3 regions of the Thauera mechernichensis genome follow, and region 1 is predicted to be linked to each of the others. Evidence: riboswitches for the same ligand, from Rfam matches in the RefSeq annotation. Region 1 holds a riboswitch; each other region holds the start of a gene.
The links. Region 1 has a riboswitch for cobalamin ahead of bluB (5,6-dimethylbenzimidazole synthase). Riboswitches for the same ligand answer to the same signal wherever they lie in the genome.
Positions count from the first base shown of each region.

Region 1 (7,834 bases):
CGACGGCCAGTGCGTTCTGGCGCGCGAGCTCGTCGCGCGGACGGATGCCGGCGGAGAACACGATCATGTCGGTCTCCAGGTGGGTACCGTCGGCAAACACCATGCGGTGGCGGGCGCTGCGGCCGTCGGTGATCTCGACCGTGTTGCGCTCGGTGTGCACCTGCACGCCCAGGGCCTCGATCTTGTTGCGCAGGATGCGGCCGCCTTCGTCGTCCACCTGCACCGCCATCAGGCGGGGCGCGAATTCGACGACGTGGGTCTCGAGGCCGAGGTCGCGCAGCGCCTTGGCGCACTCCAGGCCGAGCAGGCCGCCGCCCACCACGACGCCCTTGCGCGAGATCGCGCCAGCCGCCTTCATCGCCTCGAGGTCCTCGATGGTGCGATAGACGAAGCACTGGTCGCGCTCGCTGCCCTTGACCGGTGGCACGAAGGGATAGGACCCCGTGGCCAGCACCAGCTTGTCGTAGGGCAGGGTGACGCCGTCCTGCGTCGTCACCGTGCGTGCGCGGCGGTCGATCGCCGCCGCGCGGCTGCCCAGCCGAAGCGTGAAGCCTGCCTCGGCGAAGAAGCCGGGGGCGACCAGCGAGAGGTCTTCCGCCGTCTTGCCGGCGAAGAATTCGGAGAGGTGCACACGGTCGTAGGCGACCCGCGGCTCCTCGCACAGTACGGTGACTTCCGCACCGGGGATCTGCAGTTGCCGGAGTTCCTCGAGGAACTTGTGGCCGACCATGCCATGGCCAACGAGAACGATCTTCATGCTGGTATCACTCATTCGGCCCCGCGTTGGGCCTGGCGATACCTGGGCACGGGGTGAGTCCGGCTCAAGCATGACGGCCTCCGCGGGACGCGGTTCGACATCGGATGGAAATGGCCGACGACATACGTATTCGTATCCGCCGGCCCCCACCTGCGTTGGCGGAGGCAAGCCCTGTTCGCATCCTTGCGTGCTGGGCTGGTTTGCATTAAGCACGGACCGTGCCATGCACTTCAACGCCTTGAAAGCCCCGGATTGACTGGATCTGCCGCGATGGCAGATGCGCCGGGCGCACTGTGTTGGTGCGCCTGTCACCAAGCTGGTGCACCGTGCCGGGCGGCGAAGGGGGGAGTGAAGGGTGGAGTGAAGGGGCAGGCTCAATACCGCGGCACGAGCCAGCGCACAGGTGTCGCGAGATGGCGGGCATGTGGCTAGAATCTGGCCCTCTCGACTTCGAGGTGCCCGCGCTTTGCGCGGGAGAATCGGGAAGGCGGTGCCAATCCGCCGCGCGCCCAGCGCCGTGAAGGGGATTGTCCGGGCAAGGTTCGCCCAGCCACTGGTCGTCAGGATCGGGAAGGCGTCCGGACGAGATGATCCGCAGCCGGAAGACCGGCCTCGAAGTGTTTCCTGCAGCCGTCTGGTCGGCGGCTGCCCACTGCTCGTCGACAAGGGGACTACTTCATGAGCAGCCAGACCCAGGTGCATTGCGCACCGCCGCAGGACACCCGTTTCCAGGCCAACCCTCGGTTCAGCAGCGCCGAGCGCGACGCGGTGTATCGCGCCATCCACACCCGCCGTGACGTACGCGGCGAGTTCCTCCCTGACCCGATCCCGGACGATGTGCTGGCGCGCGTGCTCACGGCCGCCCATCACGCGCCCTCGGTGGGCTTCATGCAGCCGTGGGATTTCATCGTCGTGCGCGCGCGCGCGGTGCGCGCGAAGATCCATGCCGATTTCCTCGCCGCCCATGCCGAGGCCGAGCAGATGTTCGAGGAGGGCAAGCGCGCCACCTACCGCAATCTCAAGCTCGAGGGCATCCTCGAGTCGCCGGTCAATATCTGCATCACCTGCGATCGCAGCCGTCACGGCCCGGTGGTGATCGGCCGCACCCACATCGGCGCCATGGACGTCTACAGCGCCGTGTGTGCAGTGCAGAACCTGTGGCTCGCGGCACGGGCCGAGAACCTCGGCGTAGGCTGGGTGAGCATCCTGCACCCGCCGGCGCTGCGTGAGGCACTCGGCATTCCGCCCGAGATCGTGCCCATCGCCTACCTGTGCATCGGCTACGTCCGCGACTTCCATGCCCGCCCCGAACTGGAGGCGGCCGGCTGGCTCAGGCGCGTGCCCTTGCCCGAACTGCTGCATTTCGATGGCTGGCAGGGCAGGGCAGATGCCGCGGGTGAGCGCTTGGTCGAGGCGATTGACCAGGTCGTGCCGATTCTGCGTTGATCTGCATCAAAACCGGCGCCAGTGGCGGAAGAATCATGATATTCGCCAGTTCGCGCTGGTGATCGCGTCGATGGCGGGGTCGCGATCCTGCGGATCCCGCCGGCTGCTGTCACCGGGATGATGGCCCCTGAGCCGGCAAACAAGCCGGTTCAGCCACCATCATTCAAGAGGAGACACATCATGCAGTGGACCGACCCCGCTTATTGCGACATCCGTCTCGGCTTCGAAGTCACCGCCTACGTCTACGTACGCTGAAAGTCCGGCCGCCCGGCCTGCCTGCGGGCGGCCGGCCGGCGCCTGCCCGGAGCGGATGCCCGCATGAACGACTCAGCCGTCAGCCCGCCTGCCGCGGGCGAGCGCTACGCGCTCAACCCGATGTATCTCTTCCGCTGGGAGCCCACTCAGGACGCCCATGTCCTGCTCTACCCGGAAGGCATCGTCAAGCTCAACCAGACCGCCGGCGACATCATCGAGCGCTGCGACGGCAAACACACCGTCGCCGAAGTCGTCGCCGAGCTGCAGCAGCGCTACCCGGGCGACGAGGAACGCGTGGCCGAGGGCGTCTACAAATTCCTGGAGGTGTTCCGTGCCAAAGGATGGATCCGTCGTCAGGCTTGATGGGCAGGGCAAGCCCCTGTGGCTGGTGCTCGAGCTCACCTACCGCTGTCCGCTGAAGTGTCCGTGGTGCAGCAATCCGGTCGATTACGCCCGCGACGAGACCGCAGAGCTGTCCACCGCCGAGTGGAAGCGCGTGCTGCGCGAAGGCCGCGAACTGGGCGCGCTGCAGCTCGGTTTTACCGGTGGCGAGCCCCTGCTGCGCGACGACCTCGAGGAACTGGTCGCCGATGCGCGCGCACTGGGCTACTACACCAACCTGATCACCTCGGGTGTCGGCCTGAGCGAGGCGCGCCTCAGCGCGCTCAAGGCCGCCGGCCTCAACCAGATCCAGCTTTCGCTGCAGTCGAGCGAGCGCGAACTCACCGACACCCTGGTTGGTGCGCGGGCGCACGACCTCAAGGTGAAGGTCGCGCACATGATCAAGGCGCATGGCTTCCCGATGGTGCTCAATGTGCCGGTGTTCCGCCAGAACATCGGCCAGGTTGAGGACATCCTGCGCCTGGCCGAGGAAATCGGCGTCGATTACCTCGAGTTTGCCAACATCCAGTACTACAACTGGGCGATGGTCAATCGCGACGAACTGCTGCCGACGCGCGAGCAACTGCAGGCCGCCGAACGTGCGGTCCAGGCCGCGCGCGAACGTCTTGGCGACCGCATGACGATCTACTTCGTCATCCCCGACTATTACGAGGGCCGCCCCAAGGCGTGCATGAACGGCTGGGGCTCGATCCACCTCACCATTGCGCCCGACGGTGTTGCCATGCCCTGCCAGGAGGCGCGCGTCATCGAGGGGCTGGAATTTCCCAGCATCCGCGACAAGAGCCTGGCGTGGCTGTGGAACGAGTCGCCGACCTTCCGGAAATTTCGCGGCGACGAGTGGATGAGCACGACCTGCCGCAGCTGCGACGAGAAGGAGAAGGACTTCGGCGGCTGCCGCTGCCAGGCCTTCCTGCTCACCGGCGACGCAGCAAACACCGACCCCGCCTGTTCGCGCTCGCCGCACCACCACCTGATTGCCGAGGCGATCGCCAAGGCGCACGCACCCGGGCGCAGGATCCAGCCGCTCGTGCTGCGCAACGATCGCAACTCGCGCCTGCTCGGCGAAGGCGGCGGCACGGGCGGAGGTTGTGGCGCTGCCGGGCGCGCGGACCTTGCCGTTGCCGTCGTGGAGCCGTCCGATGTCTGACCTGCTGCTGCGTGTGTTTGACTCCTCGGTGGTGACGGTGGCGTATGGCGTCGTGCTCACTGCAGTGCTGACGCTACTGCTGCGCGTGTCGGGCTAGGCGGATGACGATGGAGATCCTGTTCGAGACGGTGGCGCGCTGGCTGCATGTGCTTGGCGCACTGGTGTGGGTCGGACACAACTACGCCACCGCGGTCACGCGCGCGCGCTACGTCCCGCTCACCGCCGCCGACCTGTCCGACCCGGACAGCCCGCGCCAGCGTGCGCTCATGCAGCGCGAGCACGGCACCTTCCGCCATGGCTCGCTGGTGGTGCTGGGAACCGGCCTGGCGATCCTGTGGGAGCGCGGCTGGTTGTTCGATGCACTCAGCCTGCAGGGCAGCCTGGCGCCGCTCGGGCTGGGCGTCTGGCTGGGGGTGATCATGGTGTGCAACCTGTGGTTCGTCTTGTGGCCGCACCAGAAGCGCGTACTCGGCTTCGTCCCCGCGCCGCTGGACGAGCGCTTGCGCTGCTCCCGCGTCACCTTCCTGTCGGCACGGGTCAACACCATGCTGTCGATCCCGGTGGTCTTCCTGATGGGGGCTGGAACGCATGGGATCGCGCTCTTCTCCTGACCCGCAGCTGTCGACATCAGCGTCCGGGCGCGTCCCCACCGGCCTTGCGGCCTGGCGTACGCGGCCCGGGTTCAGCTTTTCCGCGGCGGCGGGATCGCTGCCCACGGCGGTTGCGGACGAGGTGGCCGAGGCCTGCCGGCCGGGGCCGGGATCGATCCTGAGCCTGCCCTTCACCACATCGGCCTATCGCAGCCTGCAGGCCGAGACCGAAGCATGCCTGCGCCGGCTGCTGGCGATCCCGGATGAGTTCGTGGTCCTGTTCATGGCGGGCGGTGCGAGCACGCAGTTCGCCCTGGTGCCCATGAACCTGTACGGCGCAGACACTGGAGCGCGGGCAGTCTATATCGACAGTGGGCACTGGTCGCGGCGGGCCATTGCCGAGGCGCGGCGCCACTGCCCGGTGCATGTGTGCGCGTTGGCGGCGCTGACGGCGGCGTGGGGGTGCGGTGGCGTGCCTGAGACTGCAGCTGCGCAGGCGCGTGTCGGCATGTCCGTTCTGGAGGACGCGGTTGGCTACCGCCCCGCCTACGTCCATGTCACGCCCAACGAGACTGCCGACGGCCTGCAGTTCGCCCGGCTCCCGGTTACGCAGGCGCCGCTGGTGGCCGATCTCACGTCCGAACTGCTCACCCGCGCGATCGACTGGCAGCGGCTCGACGTCGGCTATGCAGGAACGCAGAAGACGATCGGCACACCGGGGCTCACCCTGGTGATCATCCGCCGTTCCCTGCTCGGACATGCCCGAGCAGGTACGCCGCGGGTCATGGACTACGGCGCCCAGGCCGAGGCGGAGTCCCGCCTGTGTACGCCGCCGGTGCTGCCGGTCTTCGTCGCCCACCGCATGTTGCACTGGATCGAGGCGGCCGGCGGCGTGGCGGCCATGGCGGTCCGGCTCGCGCACCGCCATGCCTTGGTGACCGCGGCCATGGCCGCCGGTGAGGATGTCGGTCTCTATCGCTGGAGCGCGCCCAGCGCCTGGCGCTCGCAGGTCAATCCCTGCTTCCAGCTGCCCGACGAGGAGACCGCCCGGCGCTTCTTCGCGGCTGCGGACGCGACGGATTTGCACGACCTGGGTGGCCATCCCGAACGCGGCGGTGTACGCCTGAGCCTCTATAACGGACTCGCCGACGACGCGGTGGCGGCGCTCGCAGGCCTGCTGAGCGGCTTCGCCTGCAGCGAGGCTGGCCGGTGCCACCAGGCACCTTGAGTGACGCGTGGATGACGCTTCCGGCCCTGAGTCCACGCGCTTTGCGCACACGCTGGTCGCTACTGCGGCTGGCGCGTCATGGGGTTGAGTCGGCCGAGTTGGTTGCGCGCGCCGACGGCGTCGTGCATGGCCGAGGCATGACTGCGTCCGTGGTCGAGGTGATGGGGTTGCGGTTCGGTTCGCCGCTGCTGCTCGCGGCCGGCTTCGACCGCCATGGCGTGCTGCTGGAGAATGCGTCGCGACTCGGTCTGGGCGCCGTCGAAACGGGGAGCCTGCGGACATCGTCAGCCTGTCCGTCGCCCCGTGTGCGGGTGGCTGCGGCGCGCCGGCATGTGGCAGCAGGCGGCGGCCGGATGGGTGTCTGCCTGCATGGTCTGAGTCTGCTCGTACCGCGTCTTGAAGGGAGGGGCGACACCAGGCGCGGAGGGTGCGCGCTGGAACGGCTGCAAGCCCTTTTTGCAGCCTGCCATGCCACGGCCGACTATGTCGTGCTGAACCCGGGGCGCAGTGGCGCCACCCCAGCCCAGTGCGTCGAGTTGCTGGCTGCACTGGCCGAGGTGCGCGACCGCCTGGCGCGTCCCATCCGCCTCGCCCTCGTGGCCAAGCTGCCTGCGCCCTGGCTGGCTGCTGCGGGGGGCGTGCGCTGGGCACACCAATTGATCGACGCGGGTGCGGATGGCCTTCTGCTGTCGGCTGAAGGGGATTCGATGCCAGCGGCGCTTCGCATCGCCAGGGTCGCTGCGGAAGTGGGCGAGCGCACGGCCCTGATCAGCGTGGGGGGTATCGGCTCTGTGCGCGAGGCGGCTGCGCGTCTGGCTGCGGGAGCCGACCTGGTGCAGGTGCATCGCGCCCTGATCGCTGCGCCGCGACGTGCGCTGTCCCTGAGCCTGGGCATCGCCGGGCTGGGTGTGCGGCGGGGGCGTTGGCAGGGCGCCTGTACGGGGTCTTGCGCGCAAGGCTGAGGTCGGCGGCGGCTGTCGCGTGCGGGTATGGCCGGGCGTGACGCGTGCATTGCACGGTTGTTGCTTGTAGTCTCTCCGCCTTCTGGCCTGCCAACAGCCCTTTGCTGGAACCGCTCATGAACTCGACGCTTGCCTTCCTCGCCGCTGCCCGACAGTGCGAGATCCACGACCTCGAACACCTTGCCCGCAGTTGCGACCTCGTCCAGGCCGTGAGCGAACTCGTGCATCGGCTGCAGGGCGAGCGTGGCGCTTCCAACCTGTTCCTGGCTTCCGGTGGCGAGGTGTTCGTCTCCCAGCGCGAAGCCTGCGTTGCCCTCAGCGCCCAAGCAGAGGCCGCACTGCGCAGCTGGCTCGCTCAGGTCGAGGGCGGACAGGATGCGCCCATCGTGGCAGTGCCCGGTGGTGCAAGGCTGTTCACGCGGATTGCGGTGGCGCTGCATGCGCTCGACGGCTTGGCCGAACTGCGTGCAGAGGTCGCTGCCCGGCGCTGCAAGGCCGCAGATGCCACGCTGCGTTTCAACCGCATGGTTGCAGCCTTGCTGGCGCTCGTGTTCGAGGCGGCCGATGTCGCGGCCGATCCGGCAGTGTCACGCTTGCTGGTGGCGCTGTTCAACCTCATGCAAGGCAAGGAGCATGCAGGTCAGGAGCGTGCGGCCGGCGCCGCGGCGTTCGCGGCGGGTGCGGCGGCTGCGAGCACGGCGGCCGCTGGCGGCCAGGACCTGCTCCACCTGATCGATGCCCAGGAGGCCTGCCTCGAGCGCTTCGAGGCCTTCTGTCCGACTGAACTGCTCGGCACCTGGGCTCAGGCCAAGGCCGCGATGCCGATGGGCGAACTCGAACGCATGCGGCGCAGGTTGCTGGCTGCCGCCCAGGGCGCGATGCTCGATCCCGCGCAGGCACAGGCCTGGTTCGCCTGCTGCTCGCAGCGCCTGGAGCTGATTCGTGACACCGAGGCGGCGCTTGCGCAGGGCTTGCGCGCCGCCTGCCTGCAGCGCATCGCCGCCTTGCAGGCCGATCCGGACGATCCGCAAAGCCTGTTGCGCGCAC
Region 1 covers NZ_JARQZE010000001.1:206,577-214,410, reverse strand. The annotation lists gene nirB (nitrite reductase large subunit NirB) at 1-757, opposite strand, end outside; cobalamin riboswitch at 1,194-1,386, shown strand; gene bluB (5,6-dimethylbenzimidazole synthase) at 1,436-2,203, shown strand; gene pqqA (pyrroloquinoline quinone precursor peptide PqqA) at 2,321-2,458, shown strand; gene pqqD (pyrroloquinoline quinone biosynthesis peptide chaperone PqqD) at 2,522-2,821, shown strand; gene pqqE (pyrroloquinoline quinone biosynthesis protein PqqE) at 2,790-4,007, shown strand; gene P7F68_RS01080 (hypothetical protein) at 4,109-4,618, shown strand; gene serC (3-phosphoserine/phosphohydroxythreonine transaminase) at 4,596-5,825, shown strand; gene P7F68_RS01070 (dihydroorotate dehydrogenase) at 5,837-6,787, shown strand; gene P7F68_RS01065 (nitrate regulatory protein) at 6,904-7,834, shown strand, end outside.

Region 2 (7,834 bases), on a different contig from region 1:
ACTTTCGCGGTCCTCAACCTGTTCATCGCCATCGTTGTGGACGCGATGAATACCAGCGATCATGCCGAGCAGGAGGAGACCCGCGAACTGGTGGTAACCGAGCATGAGCTGGTGATGGCGGAGCTGAAGGCCTTGCGCACGGAGCTTGCCGAGTTGCGCGCCGAGCGCGGCGGTGCTGCCCCGGCAAGCGGCGATCAGGCGCTGGCGAGCCGCCTGTAGGCGCGCAGGCGCACTTCGGCGCCAAGCGCGAGTCGCGTGAGCGCCGCTGCGCGTTCGCGCCCGGCGGGGCTGGTGCGGTAGAGGTGCGGAGTCATTGTCAGCAAGTCGGCGATGAGTGCAGCGCCTTCGAGCTCGAAGTCGAAGGCCAGGCGGCGTTGCTCGATCAGCTCGAAGCCTGCAGGTGGCGCATCGTCGAGCATGCGCTCGGGCTTGATGCTCGGGTAGATGATCTCGCGCAGCGCGAGCAGGTGGCTCGGGCCGGTGTCGAGTTGCAGCAGTATGCCGCCGGGACTGAGAACGCGCGCGAACTCGGCATGCACCGGGAAGCCGAAAAGGCACAGCACGGCATCGAGCGTGCCGGGCAGGATCGGCAACCGGGCATTGCTGCCCACGATCCAGCACGTGTGGGGATCCCGCCGCGCGGCGGCCAGCACTGCCCATTTCGAGATGTCGAGGCCGACGAGACTCAGGTTGTGGGCCTCGCCGACGGATTCCGCTACGCAGCGCAGGTAGTAGCCCTCGCCACAGCCCGCGTCCAGGCAGGCAAGCTCGTCGGTGTGCGCAGCGCCAAGCTCGATCAGTGCGGCGGCGACTGCATCGGCGATGGGACGGTAGTGGCCGGCCTCGAGGAATCGCCGCCGTGCAGCGACCATCTCCTTGCTGTCGCCGGGGTCCTTCGAGCGCTTGTGTTGCACCGGCAGCAGGTTGATGTAGCCCTGGCTTGCGATGTCGAAGCTGTGGCCCGCCTCGCAACGCCAGCAAGCGCCCCCGTGCTGCAGCGGTGCGCCATCAAGTGGGCAGGCGAGCGCAGTGAAGGGCGCGCGGGCGAAGCTCACATCAGTGCCCCCAGAAAAGCACCAGCAGCAAGCCGCCCAGCGCGAGCCGATAGATCACGAAGGGCAACATGCCGATGCGGTCGAGCAACTTCAGAAAGACGTGGATGCACAGGTAGGCACTGATTGCCGACAGCACCACCCCCCAGGCCATTGCCGACCAGTCCACGGCATGTTCTTCCCGGACAAGGTCGAGCGCACTCAGGCCACCGGCGAGGACGATCACCGGAATCGACAGCAGGAAGGAGAAGCGCGCAGCCCCCGAGCGTGACAGTCCGAGCAGAAGCCCAGCGGTCATCGTGACCCCTGAGCGCGAGGTACCGGGGATGAGCGCCAGGGCCTGTGCGCAGCCAATGAGCAGGATGTCGCGGCGGGAAAGCGCATGTTCGCTGCGCGGCTGGGCGACCTTGCGGCCATGCAGGTCGGCGACCCAGAGCAGCAGGCCGAAGCCGATCGTGGTCCACGCGATGACCAGCGGTGAGCGCAGCTCCTGCTCGATGAAGCCCTTGAACAGCAGTCCGGCGAGTCCGACCGGGATGGTGCCGAGGATGACTGCCCAAGCCAGGCGGCTGTCGCCGACGCGCTGCCTGCGGACGAGCGATGCGGCCCAATCCTTCGTCATGGCGGTGACTTCGTCGCGGAAGTACCACACCACCGCAACCAGAGTGCCCAGGTGCACGGCGACGTCGAAGGCAAGACCCTGGTCGTCCCAGCCAGCGAGCCTTGGGAACAGGATCAGGTGCGCCGAACTGGAGATGGGCAGGAATTCAGTGAGGCCCTGGAGGATTGCAAGGATGACGATCTGGATGAAATCCATCGGGGGCCCTTACCGGTGGTGTGTACGGGAGTGCGGCGCTCACGGCAAGGTGCCGTGGCGCCTGCACGCGATCGGGCGTGATGCGTGCTCAGTCGCTCATTCCATGCGCATTTGCGGGAAGAGGATGACGTCGCGGATTGACGGCGAGTCGGTGAGCAGCATCACCAGGCGGTCGATGCCGATGCCGCAGCCGCCGGTCGGGGGCAAGCCGTACTCGAGCGCGCGGATGTAGTCGGCGTCGAAATACATGGCTTCCTCGTCGCCGGCCTCCTTGGCCTCGACCTGCGCACGGAAGCGCGCGGCCTGGTCCTCGGGGTCGTTGAGCTCGGAGAAGCCGTTGGCGATCTCGCGGCCGACGATGAAGAGCTCGAAGCGCTCGGTGATCTCGGGGTCGGTGTCGGAGGCGCGTGCCAGCGGCGAAACCTCGACCGGGTAGTCGATGATGAAGGTCGGCTCCCACAGTTCGGCTTCGGCGCAGGCTTCGAAAAGCTGCAGCTGCAGGCTGCCCAGGCCGCCCGGCTTCACCTTTTCGCCGAAGTCCTTGATCTTCTGCTTGAGCCACGCCGCGTCCGCCAGCTGCTCCAGCGTGAAGCCCGGGTGGTACTTGCGAATCGCCTCGACGATGGTGAGGCGGTGGAAGGGCTTGGAGAGGTCGAGCTCACGCCCCTGGTACACGAAGGATTCGGTGCCCAGCGCCTCGCGTGCGGCGTGGCGGATCAGGCCTTCGGTGAAGTCCATCAGCGTCTTGTAGTTCGCGTACGCCTCGTAGAACTCCATCATGGTGAATTCGGGGTTGTGGCGCGGGCTGAGGCCTTCGTTGCGGAAATTGCGGTTGACCTCGAACACCTTCTCGAAGCCGCCCACCACCAGGCGCTTGAGGTAGAGTTCGGGCGCGATGCGCAGGAACAGCTCCATGTCGAGCGCATTGTGGTGGGTGGTGAAGGGCTTGGCTGCGGCGCCACCCGGGATCGGGTGCATCATCGGCGTCTCGACCTCGAGGAAGCCGTGGCCTGTCATGTAGTTGCGGATCGACTGCACCATGCGGCTGCGCGCCACGAAGGTGAAGCGCGACTGCTCGCTCATGATGAGGTCGACATAGCGTTGGCGGTACTTCTGCTCGACGTCGGTAAGGCCGTGGAACTTGTCCGGCAGCGGACGCAGGCTCTTGGTGAGCAGGCGGATCTCGCTGGCCTTGACCGACAGTTCGCCGGTCTTGGTCTTGAACACCGTGCCGACGCAGCCGACGATGTCGCCGATGTCCCAGGTCTTGAACTGTGCATACACGTCCTCGCCCACGCCGTCGCGCTGCACGTAGAGCTGGATGCGGCCCGACAGGTCCTGGATGGTGACGAAGCTCGCCTTGCCCATCACGCGCTTCAACATGATGCGGCCGGCCACCTTGACCTCGACCGGCATGGCTTCCAGCGCCTCGGCGTCTTTCTCGCCATACAGCTCGTCGAGCTTGCCGGCGGTGTTCTCGCGTGAGAAGTCGTTGGGGAAGGCACGGCCGCTCTGGCGCCAGGCAGCGAGTTTCTCGCGACGCTCGGCGATCAGGTGGTTTTCGTCCTGCGGCGGGGTGTTCGTCTGGTCGGACATGGTGTGGATTCGGGTCGGATGGAAATTCGTGGGCGCCGGCGCGGTGCCTGCGGCAAAGGCGTGATTGTCGCAGGCGGAGGGGGGGCAGGGCAATTGCGGCAGGGCAGCGCTGCCATCCCCTTCTGCCAGAGGGAGGGGGCAACCGCGGGGTGACGGCGGCGCGGCAATGGGGCGTGCATTGTTTCTCGGAAATATTTCGCGAACCGCCCTAAAGTGCGTGCTCTGCACTCCGATAGTGGTATCACCGATCCTATTCGTCCCAGGAACCAGGAAATGAGCAGTTTCCGCGAGCTATACGAATCCGTCGAAAAGACGTTCTGGAACTCTCTGACCAAGAAGCTCAGCAGCTTCCTGTTGCTGCCGCTGCTGAACATCTGCTATCTCGTCCTGTTCTGGTGGCAGTCGGCCGAGATCGAGCGTCTCATTGCACGAGGGCCCGAGGCAGCGGCCGGCATTACGGCGATGCTGGACAAGGGCTTCGTCATTGCGGTCTTCCTGAGCGCCCTTGCGCTGGTGATGACGGTCGGACACATCCTCTACATGCGCCACCTGATCGTGCGTCCGGTGCGCGCCATCTGTGGCGTGTTCGAAGAGATCGCGCGCGGCGAAGGTGACTTCTCGCGCAACCTGCCGGTGAGCAGTCATGACGAACTCCGCGACCTGGCCCTCGGTTACAACCGCTTTGCCGACCGCATGCGCGAGATCATCGGCGAAGTGCGGAACATGAGCGTCAAGATTGCGCGCGAGGCCGTGCAGGTCAAGCTGCGCATCGAGGAGTCGGCCGCAGGCGCGCGCGAGCAGGAGCGCATGACCACTCAGGTTTTCGAAACCAGCACCGCCTCCACGGCGGCGATTGATGACGTCTCCCACAGTGCGCACCAGATCACCGACTCGACCAACGCCAACCTTGCCATTGCGCGTGATTCGCTGGTCGAGATGCAGGAGATTGCGGGCAAGATCAACACCGTCAGCGACAAGGTGCTCAGGTTCAACACCACGGTGGACGACCTGTCCACGCGTTCGGAGAGTGTCAAGCAGATCGCCGTGCTGATTCGCGAGATCGCAGACCAGACCAATCTGCTGGCGCTCAATGCCGCGATCGAGGCAGCGCGTGCCGGCGAGGCGGGGCGTGGCTTTGCCGTGGTCGCGGACGAGGTGCGCAAGCTGGCCGAGCGCGTCAACAAGGCCACCGAGGAGATCGTAGGCAACATCAATGGCATGCTGGGCCTGGTGGCGAACACCCGCAGCGAGAACGAGATCATCAATGTCGACGTGCAGGATACGCGGACGGTGGTCGAGCGCTCTGCGCGTCAGTTCGAGCACATGGTCGGCGAGTTCGAAGCCACAGGACAGCAGCTGAGCCAGATCGCCAGCGCGATGGAGTCGTTGAGCAGCACCAATGCCCGCGTGCACGAGAGTGTCACCGCCATCAACCAGCTGTCGGCCAAGGTTGGCGAGCAGATGCAGGACAGCGAGCAGCGAACGGTCGGGCTGACCAAGGCGACCGAGGCGGTACAGGAACTGGTGTCGCGCTTCAAGATCGGCCGCGGGACCTTTGACCAGGTGGTCGACCAGACCCGCATCTTCCGCGACCGCATCCAGGAACAGCTCGAGCAGATGGCGGCCAACCACGTCGATGTCTTCGATCGTCGCTATACGCCGATGGCCGGCACCAACCCGCCCAAGTTCAAGGTGAGCTGGGGCGAGGAGTTCACCCGCCGCTGCCAGGCCATCCTCGACGGCAGCCTCAATGCCGCGCAAGGCGCAGCGTTTGCCGTGGCGGTCAATACCGACAGCTACCTGTCGACCCACAACAGCAAGTTTTCCAAGCCGTTGACCGGCAATTACGAGGCCGATCTGGTCGGCAACCGTACCTGCCGCAAGTTCGACCGCCCACCCGAACTGCGCGCGGCGCGCAATACCGAGTCGATGTTGTTGCAGACCTATCTGCGTGACACCGGCGAGGTGCTGTGCGACATCGCCATGCCGATCATGGTGGGTGGCCGGCACTGGGGCAATGTGCGGGTCGGTGTGCCTGCCGAATCCCTCATCGCCGACTGAACTGAATACCCGCATGGGGCATGCCGGCAGCAAGACGGCTTGCCCTGTGGGACTGCGGCGGCGTATAGTCCGCCCCGTATCGAACGGGAGCGCCTGGATGAGTCCTCATCCGGGTGTGAAACGGGAAGTCCGGTGAAGCGAGGCCATAGGCCCGCCATTCCGGCGCAGCCCCCGCTGCTGTAAGCCTGACGGTGCCATCAATCAATGCCACTGGAGCACACTGCTCCGGGAAGGCGATGGCAACCGGACGAAGGTGAGCCAGAAGACCGACCCGCTCGATCAGACAGGTAAGTGCCCCGGGGTGCGGGCAAATGCCGACTGCTTGAGCGGATCCCTGATCCGCCCGCGTCCTGCCCGATCCGAGTCTCTGCGGTATCGCACGCGTTCATGCTGTCGCCATTGTTCCGCCCTCCGCTTACACCTTGGAAGACTTGGAGCGCGGAACGATGGATGAGAACAGGAAGCACAGCCACAACGAACGCATGCAGCGCAAGAAGGAGGTGGTCGATGCGGCCATCGAGCGCGCGCAGGAAGAACGCGGCATCGTCATCCTGATCACCGGCAACGGCAAGGGCAAGACGACCTCCGCCTTCGGCACCCTCTATCGTGCACTCGGCCATGGCCAGCAAGCGGGCGTGGTGCAGTTCATCAAGGGCACCCATGCTACCGGCGAGGTGGCCTTCCTGCAGCGCAACCCGGGCGCCTGCGCCGTGCGCTACCACGCGATGGCCACCGGCTTCACCTGGAACACGCAGAACTGGGACGCCGACAAGCGCGCCGCCGACGAAGCCTGGGCGCAGGCCGTCGCCATGCTCGCCGACCCGGCGCTGAGCCTCGTCGTGCTCGACGAACTCACCTACATGCTCAAGTACAACTACCTCGACACCGAACAGGTGCTCGCCGCGGTGCGCGCCCGCCCGCCGAAGCAGACCGTGATCATTACCGGTCGCGCAGCCAAGCCCGAACTCGTCGACCTGGCCGACACGGTCAGCGAGATCGCCGACCGCAAGCACGCCTTCAAGGCCGGGGTGAAGGCCCAGGCCGGCATCGACTTCTGAGCGCCTGGCGCTTGCCTGCCGCACACATCCTGCGATCACACCCTCGCGCCTCCGGAGCATCCCGATGAGCATTCGCCCCAAGATCCCCGCCACCATCGTCACCGGCTTCCTCGGCAGCGGCAAGACGACCCTGCTGCGCCACATCCTCGCCCATGCGGGCGGGCGGCGAATCGCCGTCATCGTCAACGAGTTCGGTGAGCTCGGCATCGACGGTGAGATCCTGCGCGGCTGCGGCATCGGCTGCGAGGATGAGGGGGGCGAGCGTGCTGGCCAGCTCTATGAGCTGGCCAACGGTTGCCTGTGCTGCACCGTTCAGGAGGAGTTCTACCCGGTGATGCGCGAGCTCATCGCACGCCGCGACGACATCGACCACATCCTCATCGAGACCTCCGGCCTCGCCCTGCCCAAGCCGCTGGTGCAGGCCTTCAACTGGCCCGAGATCCGCAACGCCTGCACCGTGGACGCGGTGATCACCGTTGTGGACGTGCCCGCCGCCGCGGCCGGCCAGTTCGCGGCCAACCCGCAGGCCGTGGACGTGCAGCGCCGAGCCGACCCCAACCTCGACCACGAGTCGCCGCTGCACGAGCTCTTCGAGGACCAGCTGTCGGCAGCCGATCTGGTGATCCTGTCCAAGACCGATCTTGCCGACGAGACGGCACGCGCTACCGTCGAGGCCCTGGTACGCGAGGAACTGCCGCCCGCAGTGAAGGTGGTCGCGAGCGAGCACGGGCGTATCGACCTCGACCTCGTCCTTGGCCTGGGCGCTGCCGCCGAGGACAACATCCACCTGCGTGCGAGCCACCACGACCATGAAGAGGGCGAAGCCCACGACCACGACCACGACGCCTTCCAGTCGGTCTCGGTCGAGCTGCCCGCGGTCGATCGCGAGCGCCTGCTTGCCATCCTCCATGATCTGGTTCAGGCCCACACCATCTACCGCATCAAGGGCTTCGTGGCCCTGCCGGGCAAGCCGATGCGCCTGGTCGTGCATGGCGTCGGCCGGCGCTTCGACAGCTACTTCGACCGGCGCTGGCTGGCGGACGAGACGCCGCGTACCCGCCTGGTGCTGATCGGCGAGGACCTCGACGCCAGCGCGCTGGCGGCTGCGCTCGCCGTTGCCGAAGCGGTCGAGACCGCCTGACATGCACCTGCTGGCGGCACAGGCCGGAGGCTTCGTGGAGGACGACGCGGTGGTCACGCGCATCGCGCAGGACCCGGCTGACATCGTCATCCTCAGCGCTGCCGACACA
Region 2 covers NZ_JARQZE010000005.1:123,184-131,017, forward strand. The annotation lists gene P7F68_RS09295 (ion transporter) at 1-219, shown strand, start outside; gene P7F68_RS09300 (putative RNA methyltransferase) at 195-1,055, opposite strand; gene P7F68_RS09305 (undecaprenyl-diphosphate phosphatase) at 1,057-1,869, opposite strand; gene lysS (lysine--tRNA ligase) at 1,966-3,465, opposite strand; gene P7F68_RS09315 (methyl-accepting chemotaxis protein) at 3,739-5,526, shown strand; cobalamin riboswitch at 5,595-5,815, shown strand; gene cobO (cob(I)yrinic acid a,c-diamide adenosyltransferase) at 5,973-6,584, shown strand; gene cobW (cobalamin biosynthesis protein CobW) at 6,649-7,725, shown strand; gene cobN (cobaltochelatase subunit CobN) at 7,727-7,834, shown strand, end outside.
Region 2: it holds a riboswitch for cobalamin, as region 1 does, so the genes downstream of both, cobO (cob(I)yrinic acid a,c-diamide adenosyltransferase) here and bluB (5,6-dimethylbenzimidazole synthase) in region 1, are expected to answer to the same signal.

Region 3 (7,834 bases), 360 kb from region 1:
GGCGGCGCGCTGGTTTGCGGCAATTCGCCGGCAGAACAGGCGGCGAGCAGCAAGGCTGCGCACAGCATACAGATCACCTGCGTCCAGGCCCGCCAAAGGAGTGCCACTGCCGGGCGAGCCTGTCGGCCGTCCGGACGCTTGCCGGGCACTATGGACAACGGCTCCTTCGCTTGCCATGTCGACATGGATCAATCCTCTCGTGGCTCCTGTTTCAATCTAGGCCAGGATGCCGCCCCGCGCGAGGCCATCGCCCCCGAAGCCGGCAGTTGCTGCAGCCGGGCACGGTTCGCCGTACACTTGCGAACCCAAGCCCATGCCGAGCCGCGCGCCTGCCCCATGACATCAGAACACCCCGAAATCCGCCCCGGGCAGTCGATCGAGCTGCTCAAGCAGCTCCACATCCTGACCCGCGACGGCAAGCTCAACCAGGACAGCCGGCGCAAGCTCAAGCAGGTCTACCACCTCTACCAGTTCATCGAGCCACTGCTGGCCGAGGCACTCGCTGCGCGCGCTGACATCCAGCTCGTCGACCACGGTGCAGGCAAGTCCTACCTCGGCTTCATCCTGTACGACCTGTTCTTCCGCCACCAGGCGCCTGCAGGCCGCATCCATGGCATCGAAACGCGCGAGGAACTGGTGATGAGCTCGCGCCGGCTCGCCGACAAGCTCGGCTTCTCCGCCGGCATGCGCTTCCAGCACCTGAGCGTGGCCGACTCGATCAGCTCCGAGCGACTGCCCGCGCACATCGATGTGGTGACCGCTCTGCACGCCTGCAACACCGCGACCGACGACGCCATCCACTTCGCACTCGCCCGCCAGGCCCGCTTCATCGTGCTGGTGCCCTGCTGCCAGGCCGAAGTCGCCGCCGCCCTGCGCCGCAACAAGCAACAGGCATTGGCGCAACCGATCGCCGAGCTGTGGCGCCACCCGATCCACACCCGCGAATTCGGCAGCCATGTCACCAACGTGCTGCGCTGCCTGCAGCTGGAGTCGCATGGCTACCAGGTGAGCGTGACCGAACTCGTCGGCTGGGAACACTCGATGAAGAACGAGCTGATCATCGCCAGCCAGAAGGGCGCACCGCGCCGCCAGGCCGCCGAGCGGCTGCGGGTGCTGCTCGAAACGCTTGGCCTGCAAGAGCTCGCGCCACGATTCTTCACTGGCGCCTAAACCCCGCCCCTCCTCTCCGCCCGACCCGCCATGTTCCGCTCCCTGCGCTCGCCCGACGTCCTGATCACCACGCTGGCCGCGGCCGGTATCCTCATGATCACCATGGGCACGCGCCAGTCGCTCGGCCTGTTCGTGAGCCCGATCAACAGCGCCACCGGCCTGGGGATCGCAGCCATCAGCCTGGCGATGGCCATCGGCCAGCTCACCTGGGGCGCCATCCAGCCCCTGGCGGGGGCAGTGGCCGACCGCCATGGGCCGCGCCCGGTGCTGCTCGCCGCAATCGTGCTGCTTGCCTTGGGCACGGCGGCGATTCCCATGGTGGACTCGGCCTTCGGCCTCACCATCGCGATGGGTCTGGTGATGCAACTCGGCGCGGGTGCGGCGAGCTTTTCGGTGCTGATCGGCGCCGCAGCCCAGCGCCTGCCGGCCGAGGCGCGCGGCTCGGCCTCCGGGGTCATCAACGCAGGCGGCTCCTTCGGCCAGTTCGTGTTCGCACCGCTGCTGCAAAAGCTGATCCAGACCTTCGGCTGGATCAACGCACTGTGGGCAATGGCGCTCATGAGCCTGGCCGCGCTGCCGCTGGTCGGCAAGCTCACCCGCGCGGCGCCGCGCGCGGAACAGCACGCCGACGACCAGGGTATCGGGCGTGCGATCGGAGACGCGATGCGCGACCGCAGCTACCTGCTGCTGCACCTGGGCTTCTTCACCTGCGGCTTCCACATCGCCTTCCTCGTTACCCACCTGCCGGGCGAGGTGGACCTGTGCGGCCTGCCGCCTGCGGTAGCGAGCTGGTCTCTGGCCATCATCGGCCTGGCCAACATCTTCGGCAGCCTCTACGCCGGCGCCTGCGTATCGCGCTACCGCAGCAAGTACGTGCTGGCGGCCATGTACGGCTCGCGCGTGCTGCTGATCGCGTGGTACCTGGCGATGCCGTCCGCGCCCTGGGTGTTCTACGTATTCGCCGCCGGCCTCGGCTTCACCTGGCTGGCCACTGTGCCACCCACGGCCACGCTGGTGGGCAAGCTGTTCGGCGTGCGCTACCTCGGCACCCTGTTCGGCCTCACCCTGCTGTCGCACCAGGTGGGTGCCTTCTTCGGCGCCTGGCTGGGCGGGCTGGCCCTGGTGGAGTTCGGCGACTACCGCTGGATGTGGTACGCCGACATGGCGCTCGCCGCGCTCGCCGCGGTCATCAACCTGCCGATCCGCGAAGCCCGTATCGCGCAGCCGGCGGCGGGTGCTGCGGGCTGACGCGGCGGCCCGGCTACGACGGCCGAACAGGAGCGTTCGATATGCCCCAAGCAGCGCAGATCAGGATCCCCGCCACCTACATGCGCGGCGGCACCAGCAAGGGCGTGTTCTTCCGCCTGCAGGACCTGCCCGAGCGCTGTAAGGAGCCAGGCGAGGCGCGCGACCGCCTGTTCCTGCGCATCATCGGCAGCCCCGACCCCTATGCCGCTCACATCGACGGCATGGGGGGCGCCACCTCCAGCACCAGCAAGTGCGTGATCCTGGCGAAGAGCAGCCGCCCCGACCACGACGTGGATTACCTCTACGGCCAGGTCGCGATCGACAAGGCGCTCGTGGACTGGTCGGGCAACTGCGGCAACCTGTCCACCGCCGCCGGCGCCTTCGCCCTCCACGCCGGCCTGGTCGACCCGGCACGCGTGCCGCGGAACGGCGTGTGCGCGGTACGCATCTGGCAGGCCAACATTGGCAAGACCATCATCGCCCATGTCCCGGTCACCGACGGTCAGGTGCAGGAGACCGGTGACTTCGAACTGGACGGCGTGACCTTCCCGGCAGCCGAGATCGTGCTGGAGTTCCTTGACCCGTCCGAGGACGGCGCTGGCGAGAACGGGGGCGGGTCGATGTTCCCCACCGGCAATCTGGTCGACGAGCTCGAGGTGCCCGACGTCGGCAGCCTGAAGGCGACGCTGATCAGCGCCGGCATCCCCACGGTGTTCGTCAACGCCGAGGATATCGGCTACCGGGGCACCGAGCTGCGCGAAGACATCAACGGCAATCCGGAAGCGCTCGCACGCCTCGAGAAGATCCGGGTGGCCGGCGCGCTGCGCATGGGCCTGATCAAGACCCCTGAAGAGGCCGCCACCCGCCAGCACACGCCAAAGATCGCGTTTGTTGCCCCACCCAGGGACTACCTCGCCGCCAGCGGCAAGGCGATACGGGCCGGGGACGTCGACCTGCTCGTACGCGCGCTGTCGATGGGCAAGCTGCACCACGCCATGATGGGTACCGCCGCAGTGGCCATCGGCACCGCTGCGGCCGTTCCCGGTACGCTGGTCAATCTCGCCGCCGGTGGCGGTGAGCGCGATTCGGTCCGCTTCGGCCACCCCTCAGGCACCCTGCGCGTAGGCGCCCAGGCGCGGCTGGTCGATGGCGAGTGGCAGGTCTCCAGGGCCGTCATGAGCCGCACGGCCCGCGTGCTGATGGAAGGCGCGGTGCGCGTGCCCGGCGACGCTTTCTGACGCGACAAACAACATTTAGTAGAGCAGAACGTAACGAGCACTATATACAGGCCGGCAACTTGACACCCCCCGGGCATCCAATTAGAGTCCTCGACGCTTATGGTTCCCCCGCAAGGGGGATTAAAAGGGAATCCGGTGCCGCGCCCCGCGCGCTCAACCCGGAGCTGCCCCCGCAACTGTAATCGGCGAGTCCTGCGCCCTCTCTGCCACTGGAATCTTTCCGGGAAGGCTGGCGCAAGGCGATGACCCGTGAGCCAGGAGACCTGCCATGCACATCACCTTCAACAGTTTGGGGCGGGGTGTCCCTGACAAGAGGCATGGCTCACACCATTTCACTTGCTCGTTTTCCTGACGGCTCGAGTGCAGCGCACGGCGCGTCCGTGCGCATGGCGCCGCACGCCTGTCCGTCGGAGATCCGCCCTGCCCGCACCGGATCTCCGCCATGCCTGCTCCTGCCCGCTCCGCCCAGCAGCTGAAGCCACTCGCCGCCGACCTGCCGGCCACGGCCTTGCGCCCGATGCACCGCTTCGCCGTGCCCGACGCACCACGCATCCTCGCGCACTTGCTCGGCCTCGACGCGGAAGACCGCATGCTGCGCTTCAGCCACGGCATCCGCGACGAGGGTATCGCGGCCTATGTCAGCACACTCGACTTCGCCGGCGACCATATCCATGGCCTGTGCACCGCACAAGGTGCCGTCATCGCCCTCGCACATGCCGGCGTGCGTGACGGAGCCCTCGACTTCGGTCTCAGCGTCAGCCCTGACTACCGCATGCGAGGCCTCGGGCGCGCGCTGTTCGGCCATGTGATTGCGCTGGCCCGCACCCTGCCGGCATCTCGGATCATCTGTCACAGCATCAGCCCGGCCGTTCTGCATATGGCTGCGGCCACCGGCTTCCGCAGGCCCGGCGGCATCCTCGATGCGCCCCTGACGCTGGACCTGCCTGCCAACGGCCGGCCTCTGGCCGCAGTTGCGGCCCAGCCGCAACGCCGCACCGCAGCGTGAGGCGGCAAGTACCGGCCACTCACCCGCAAGCCTCGCCTTTCAGCCACCGGCTGCCATTCGCACTTACTCACAAGAGGACCCCACTGTGGACCGACTTCCCTCCGTGGCACTGATGGACTCAGTGCAGCTCAACGCCTTCCAGGTCATCCGCCGCAACGGCACCGTCGTCGCCTTCGACCCCAACAAGATCACCGTCGCCATGACCAAGGCTTTCCTCGCCGTCGAGGGCCGCCAGGGCGCCGCCTCCTCGCGCGTACGCGACATCGTTGCGCGCCTCACCGACACGGTCGTGGGCGCGCTGACACGCCGCCTGCCCGACGGCGGCATGCTGCACATCGAAGACATCCAGGACCAGGTCGAACTGGCCCTGATGCGCTCGGGCGAGCACGACGTCGCCCGCGCCTATGTGCTCTACCGCGAGCGTCGTGCCGCCGAGCGCGCCGCCGAGCAAGGCGCGCACGCGCAAACCCACGGTGCACTCGCCGTGCTGCACGTCGTCGACGGCGAAGCGCGCCGCCCACTCGACCGCGGCGCCCTGCTCGCCGCTTGCCGCGAAGCCTGCGCGGGGCTGGACGGCGTGTCCGCCGACACCGTGCTCGAGCACGCCTTGCACAACCTCTACGACGGCGTACCGATCGCAGCCGTGCGCCAGGCGCTGGTGCTGGCGGCACGCACACTGACCGAACGCGAGCCGGATTACGGCCGCGTCGCCGCCCGCCTTCTGCTGGCGACCATCCGCGTGGAGGTGCTCGGGCATGAGGCCTCCCAGGCCGACATGGCCGATCCCGAACTCGGCTATGCCGCCTGCCTGCCGACCCTCATTCGCCGCGGCATCGATGCCGAACTGCTCGACCCGCGCCTGGCCGACTTCGACCTTGCGCGCCTCGCAGCTGCGCTGCGCCCCGAGCGCGACCTGCAGTTCGACTACCTTGGCCTGCAGACGCTGTACGACCGCTACTTCCTGCACGTCAGCGAGCGCCGTATCGAACTGCCGCAGACCTTCTTCATGCGCGTGGCGATGGGTCTCGCGATCAACGAGATCGACCGCGAGGCGCAGGCCATTGCGTTCTATGAGCTGCTGTCGAGCTTCGATTTCATGAGCAGCACGCCGACGCTGTTCAACAGCGGCACCCGGCATTCGCAACTGTCATCGTGCTACCTGACGACGGTGGCCGACAGCCTGGAAGACATCTACCAGTCGATCAAGGAGAACGCCCTGCTGCAGAAGTTCGCAGGTGGCCTGGGCAACGACTGGACGGCCGTGCGTGCGCTCGGCAGCCGCATCAAGGGCACCAACGGCCAGAGCCAGGGCGTGATTCCCTTTCTGAAGGTGGTCAACGACACCGCAGTGGCGGTCAACCAGGGCGGCAAGCGCAAGGGCGCGGTGTGCGCTTACCTCGAGACCTGGCACCTCGACATCGAGGAGTTTCTCGAACTGCGAAAGAACACCGGCGACGAGCGCCGCCGCACGCACGACATGAACACCGCGAACTGGATTCCCGACCTGTTCATGAAGCGCGTGCTGGAAAACGCAGAATGGACGCTGTTCTCGCCTGTCGACGTGCCCGACCTGCACGAGCGCTACGGCCAGGACTTCGAGGCGGCCTACTGCGCCTACGAGGCCAGTGCCGAGCGCGGCGAGATCCGCCTCTTCAAGCGCCTGCCCGCCATCCAGCTGTGGCGCAAGATGCTGACCATGCTGTTCGAGACCGGCCATCCGTGGATCACCTTCAAGGACGCCTGCAACCTGCGCTCGCCGCAGCAGCACGCGGGCGTGGTGCATGGCTCGAACCTGTGCACCGAGATCACGCTCAACACCTCGGCTGACGAGACCGCAGTATGCAATCTGGGCTCAGTTAACCTGCCTGCCCATCTTGTGCGCGACGGTGACGGACGCTGGACGCTGGACCACGACAAACTGCAGCGCACCATACGCGTCACCATGCGCCTGCTCGACAACGTCATCGACCTCAACTACTACGCCACGCCCAAGGCGCGCGCTGCCAACCTGCGCCACCGCCCCGTCGGCCTGGGCATCATGGGCTTCGCCGACGCCCTGCACACGATGGGCCTGGCCTACGCATCGGACGCCGCGGTCGAGTTCGCCGACCGCTCGATGGAAGCCGTCTGCCACGCCGCCTACTGGGCCTCGACGGAACTGGCCGAGGCGCGCGGACCGTACTCCAGCTTCCGCGGTAGCCTGTGGGATCGCGGCATCCTGCCGCAGGACAGCCTCGCGCTGCTGGCCGAGGGTCGCGGACGCAACAGCGCGAGCGCCGCCGAAGGCGGTGCCCTGCTCGAAGTAGACCGCAGCGGCACGCTCGACTGGGGCCCCCTGCGCGACCGGATCGCCCGTTACGGCATGCGCAACTCGAACTGCGTCGCCATCGCGCCGACCGCGACCATCTCCAACATCATCGGCGTCTCGGCCAGCATCGAGCCCCCGTATCAGAACCTCTACGTCAAATCCAACCTGTCCGGCGAGTTCACCGTGGTGAACAAGGCACTGGTGCGCGACCTCAAGGCACTCGGCTTGTGGGACGAGGTCATGGTGACCGATCTCAAGTACTTCGACGGCTCGCTCGCCCCCATCGACCGCATTCCGGACACCCTCAAGGCGCGCTACGCCACCGCCTTCGAAATGGACCCCGCCTGGCTTATCGAAGCCGCTGCCCGCCGTCAGAAATGGATCGACCAGGCGCAATCGCTCAACCTGTACCTCGCACACCCCTCCGGCAGGAAGCTCGACGAGTTGTACAAGCTCGCCTGGAAACGCGGCCTGAAAACCACCTACTACCTGCGCACACTCGGTGCCAGCCAGGCCGAGAAGGCCGGAGGTCGGGACGAGCCCGCAGCCGAGCAGGAGCCGAGGTTCTGCAGCATCGACAACCCGGAGTGCGAGGCCTGCCAGTGAGTCGCCGGCTGCCGGCCGAACGGACGCCCGCATCGTCATGCCCTGGCGCCCCCCAGCGCGGGAATGCCATCGCCCATTGAAACCTCACCATCGCCCCGCAAAGGCTCGATACATGAACACCACATATCATTTCGACGACTGGGATACACCCGCCCCCCGCACCGCGCAGGACACCGCCGCGCGCACCACCTCGGCGGTGCCAAGCCCCTGCGATGCCGCCGCCGGTACGCCACCCGGCCTCGCCCTGGCACCGGTCAA
Region 3 covers NZ_JARQZE010000001.1:569,193-577,026, forward strand. The annotation lists gene P7F68_RS02695 (class I SAM-dependent methyltransferase) at 337-1,170, shown strand; gene P7F68_RS02700 (MFS transporter) at 1,201-2,418, shown strand; gene prpF (2-methylaconitate cis-trans isomerase PrpF) at 2,460-3,656, shown strand; cobalamin riboswitch at 3,740-3,941, shown strand; gene P7F68_RS02710 (GNAT family N-acetyltransferase) at 4,099-4,662, shown strand; gene P7F68_RS02715 (ribonucleoside-diphosphate reductase subunit alpha) at 4,775-7,576, shown strand; gene P7F68_RS02720 (ribonucleotide-diphosphate reductase subunit beta) at 7,689-7,834, shown strand, end outside.
Region 3: it holds a riboswitch for cobalamin, as region 1 does, so the genes downstream of both, P7F68_RS02710 (GNAT family N-acetyltransferase) here and bluB (5,6-dimethylbenzimidazole synthase) in region 1, are expected to answer to the same signal.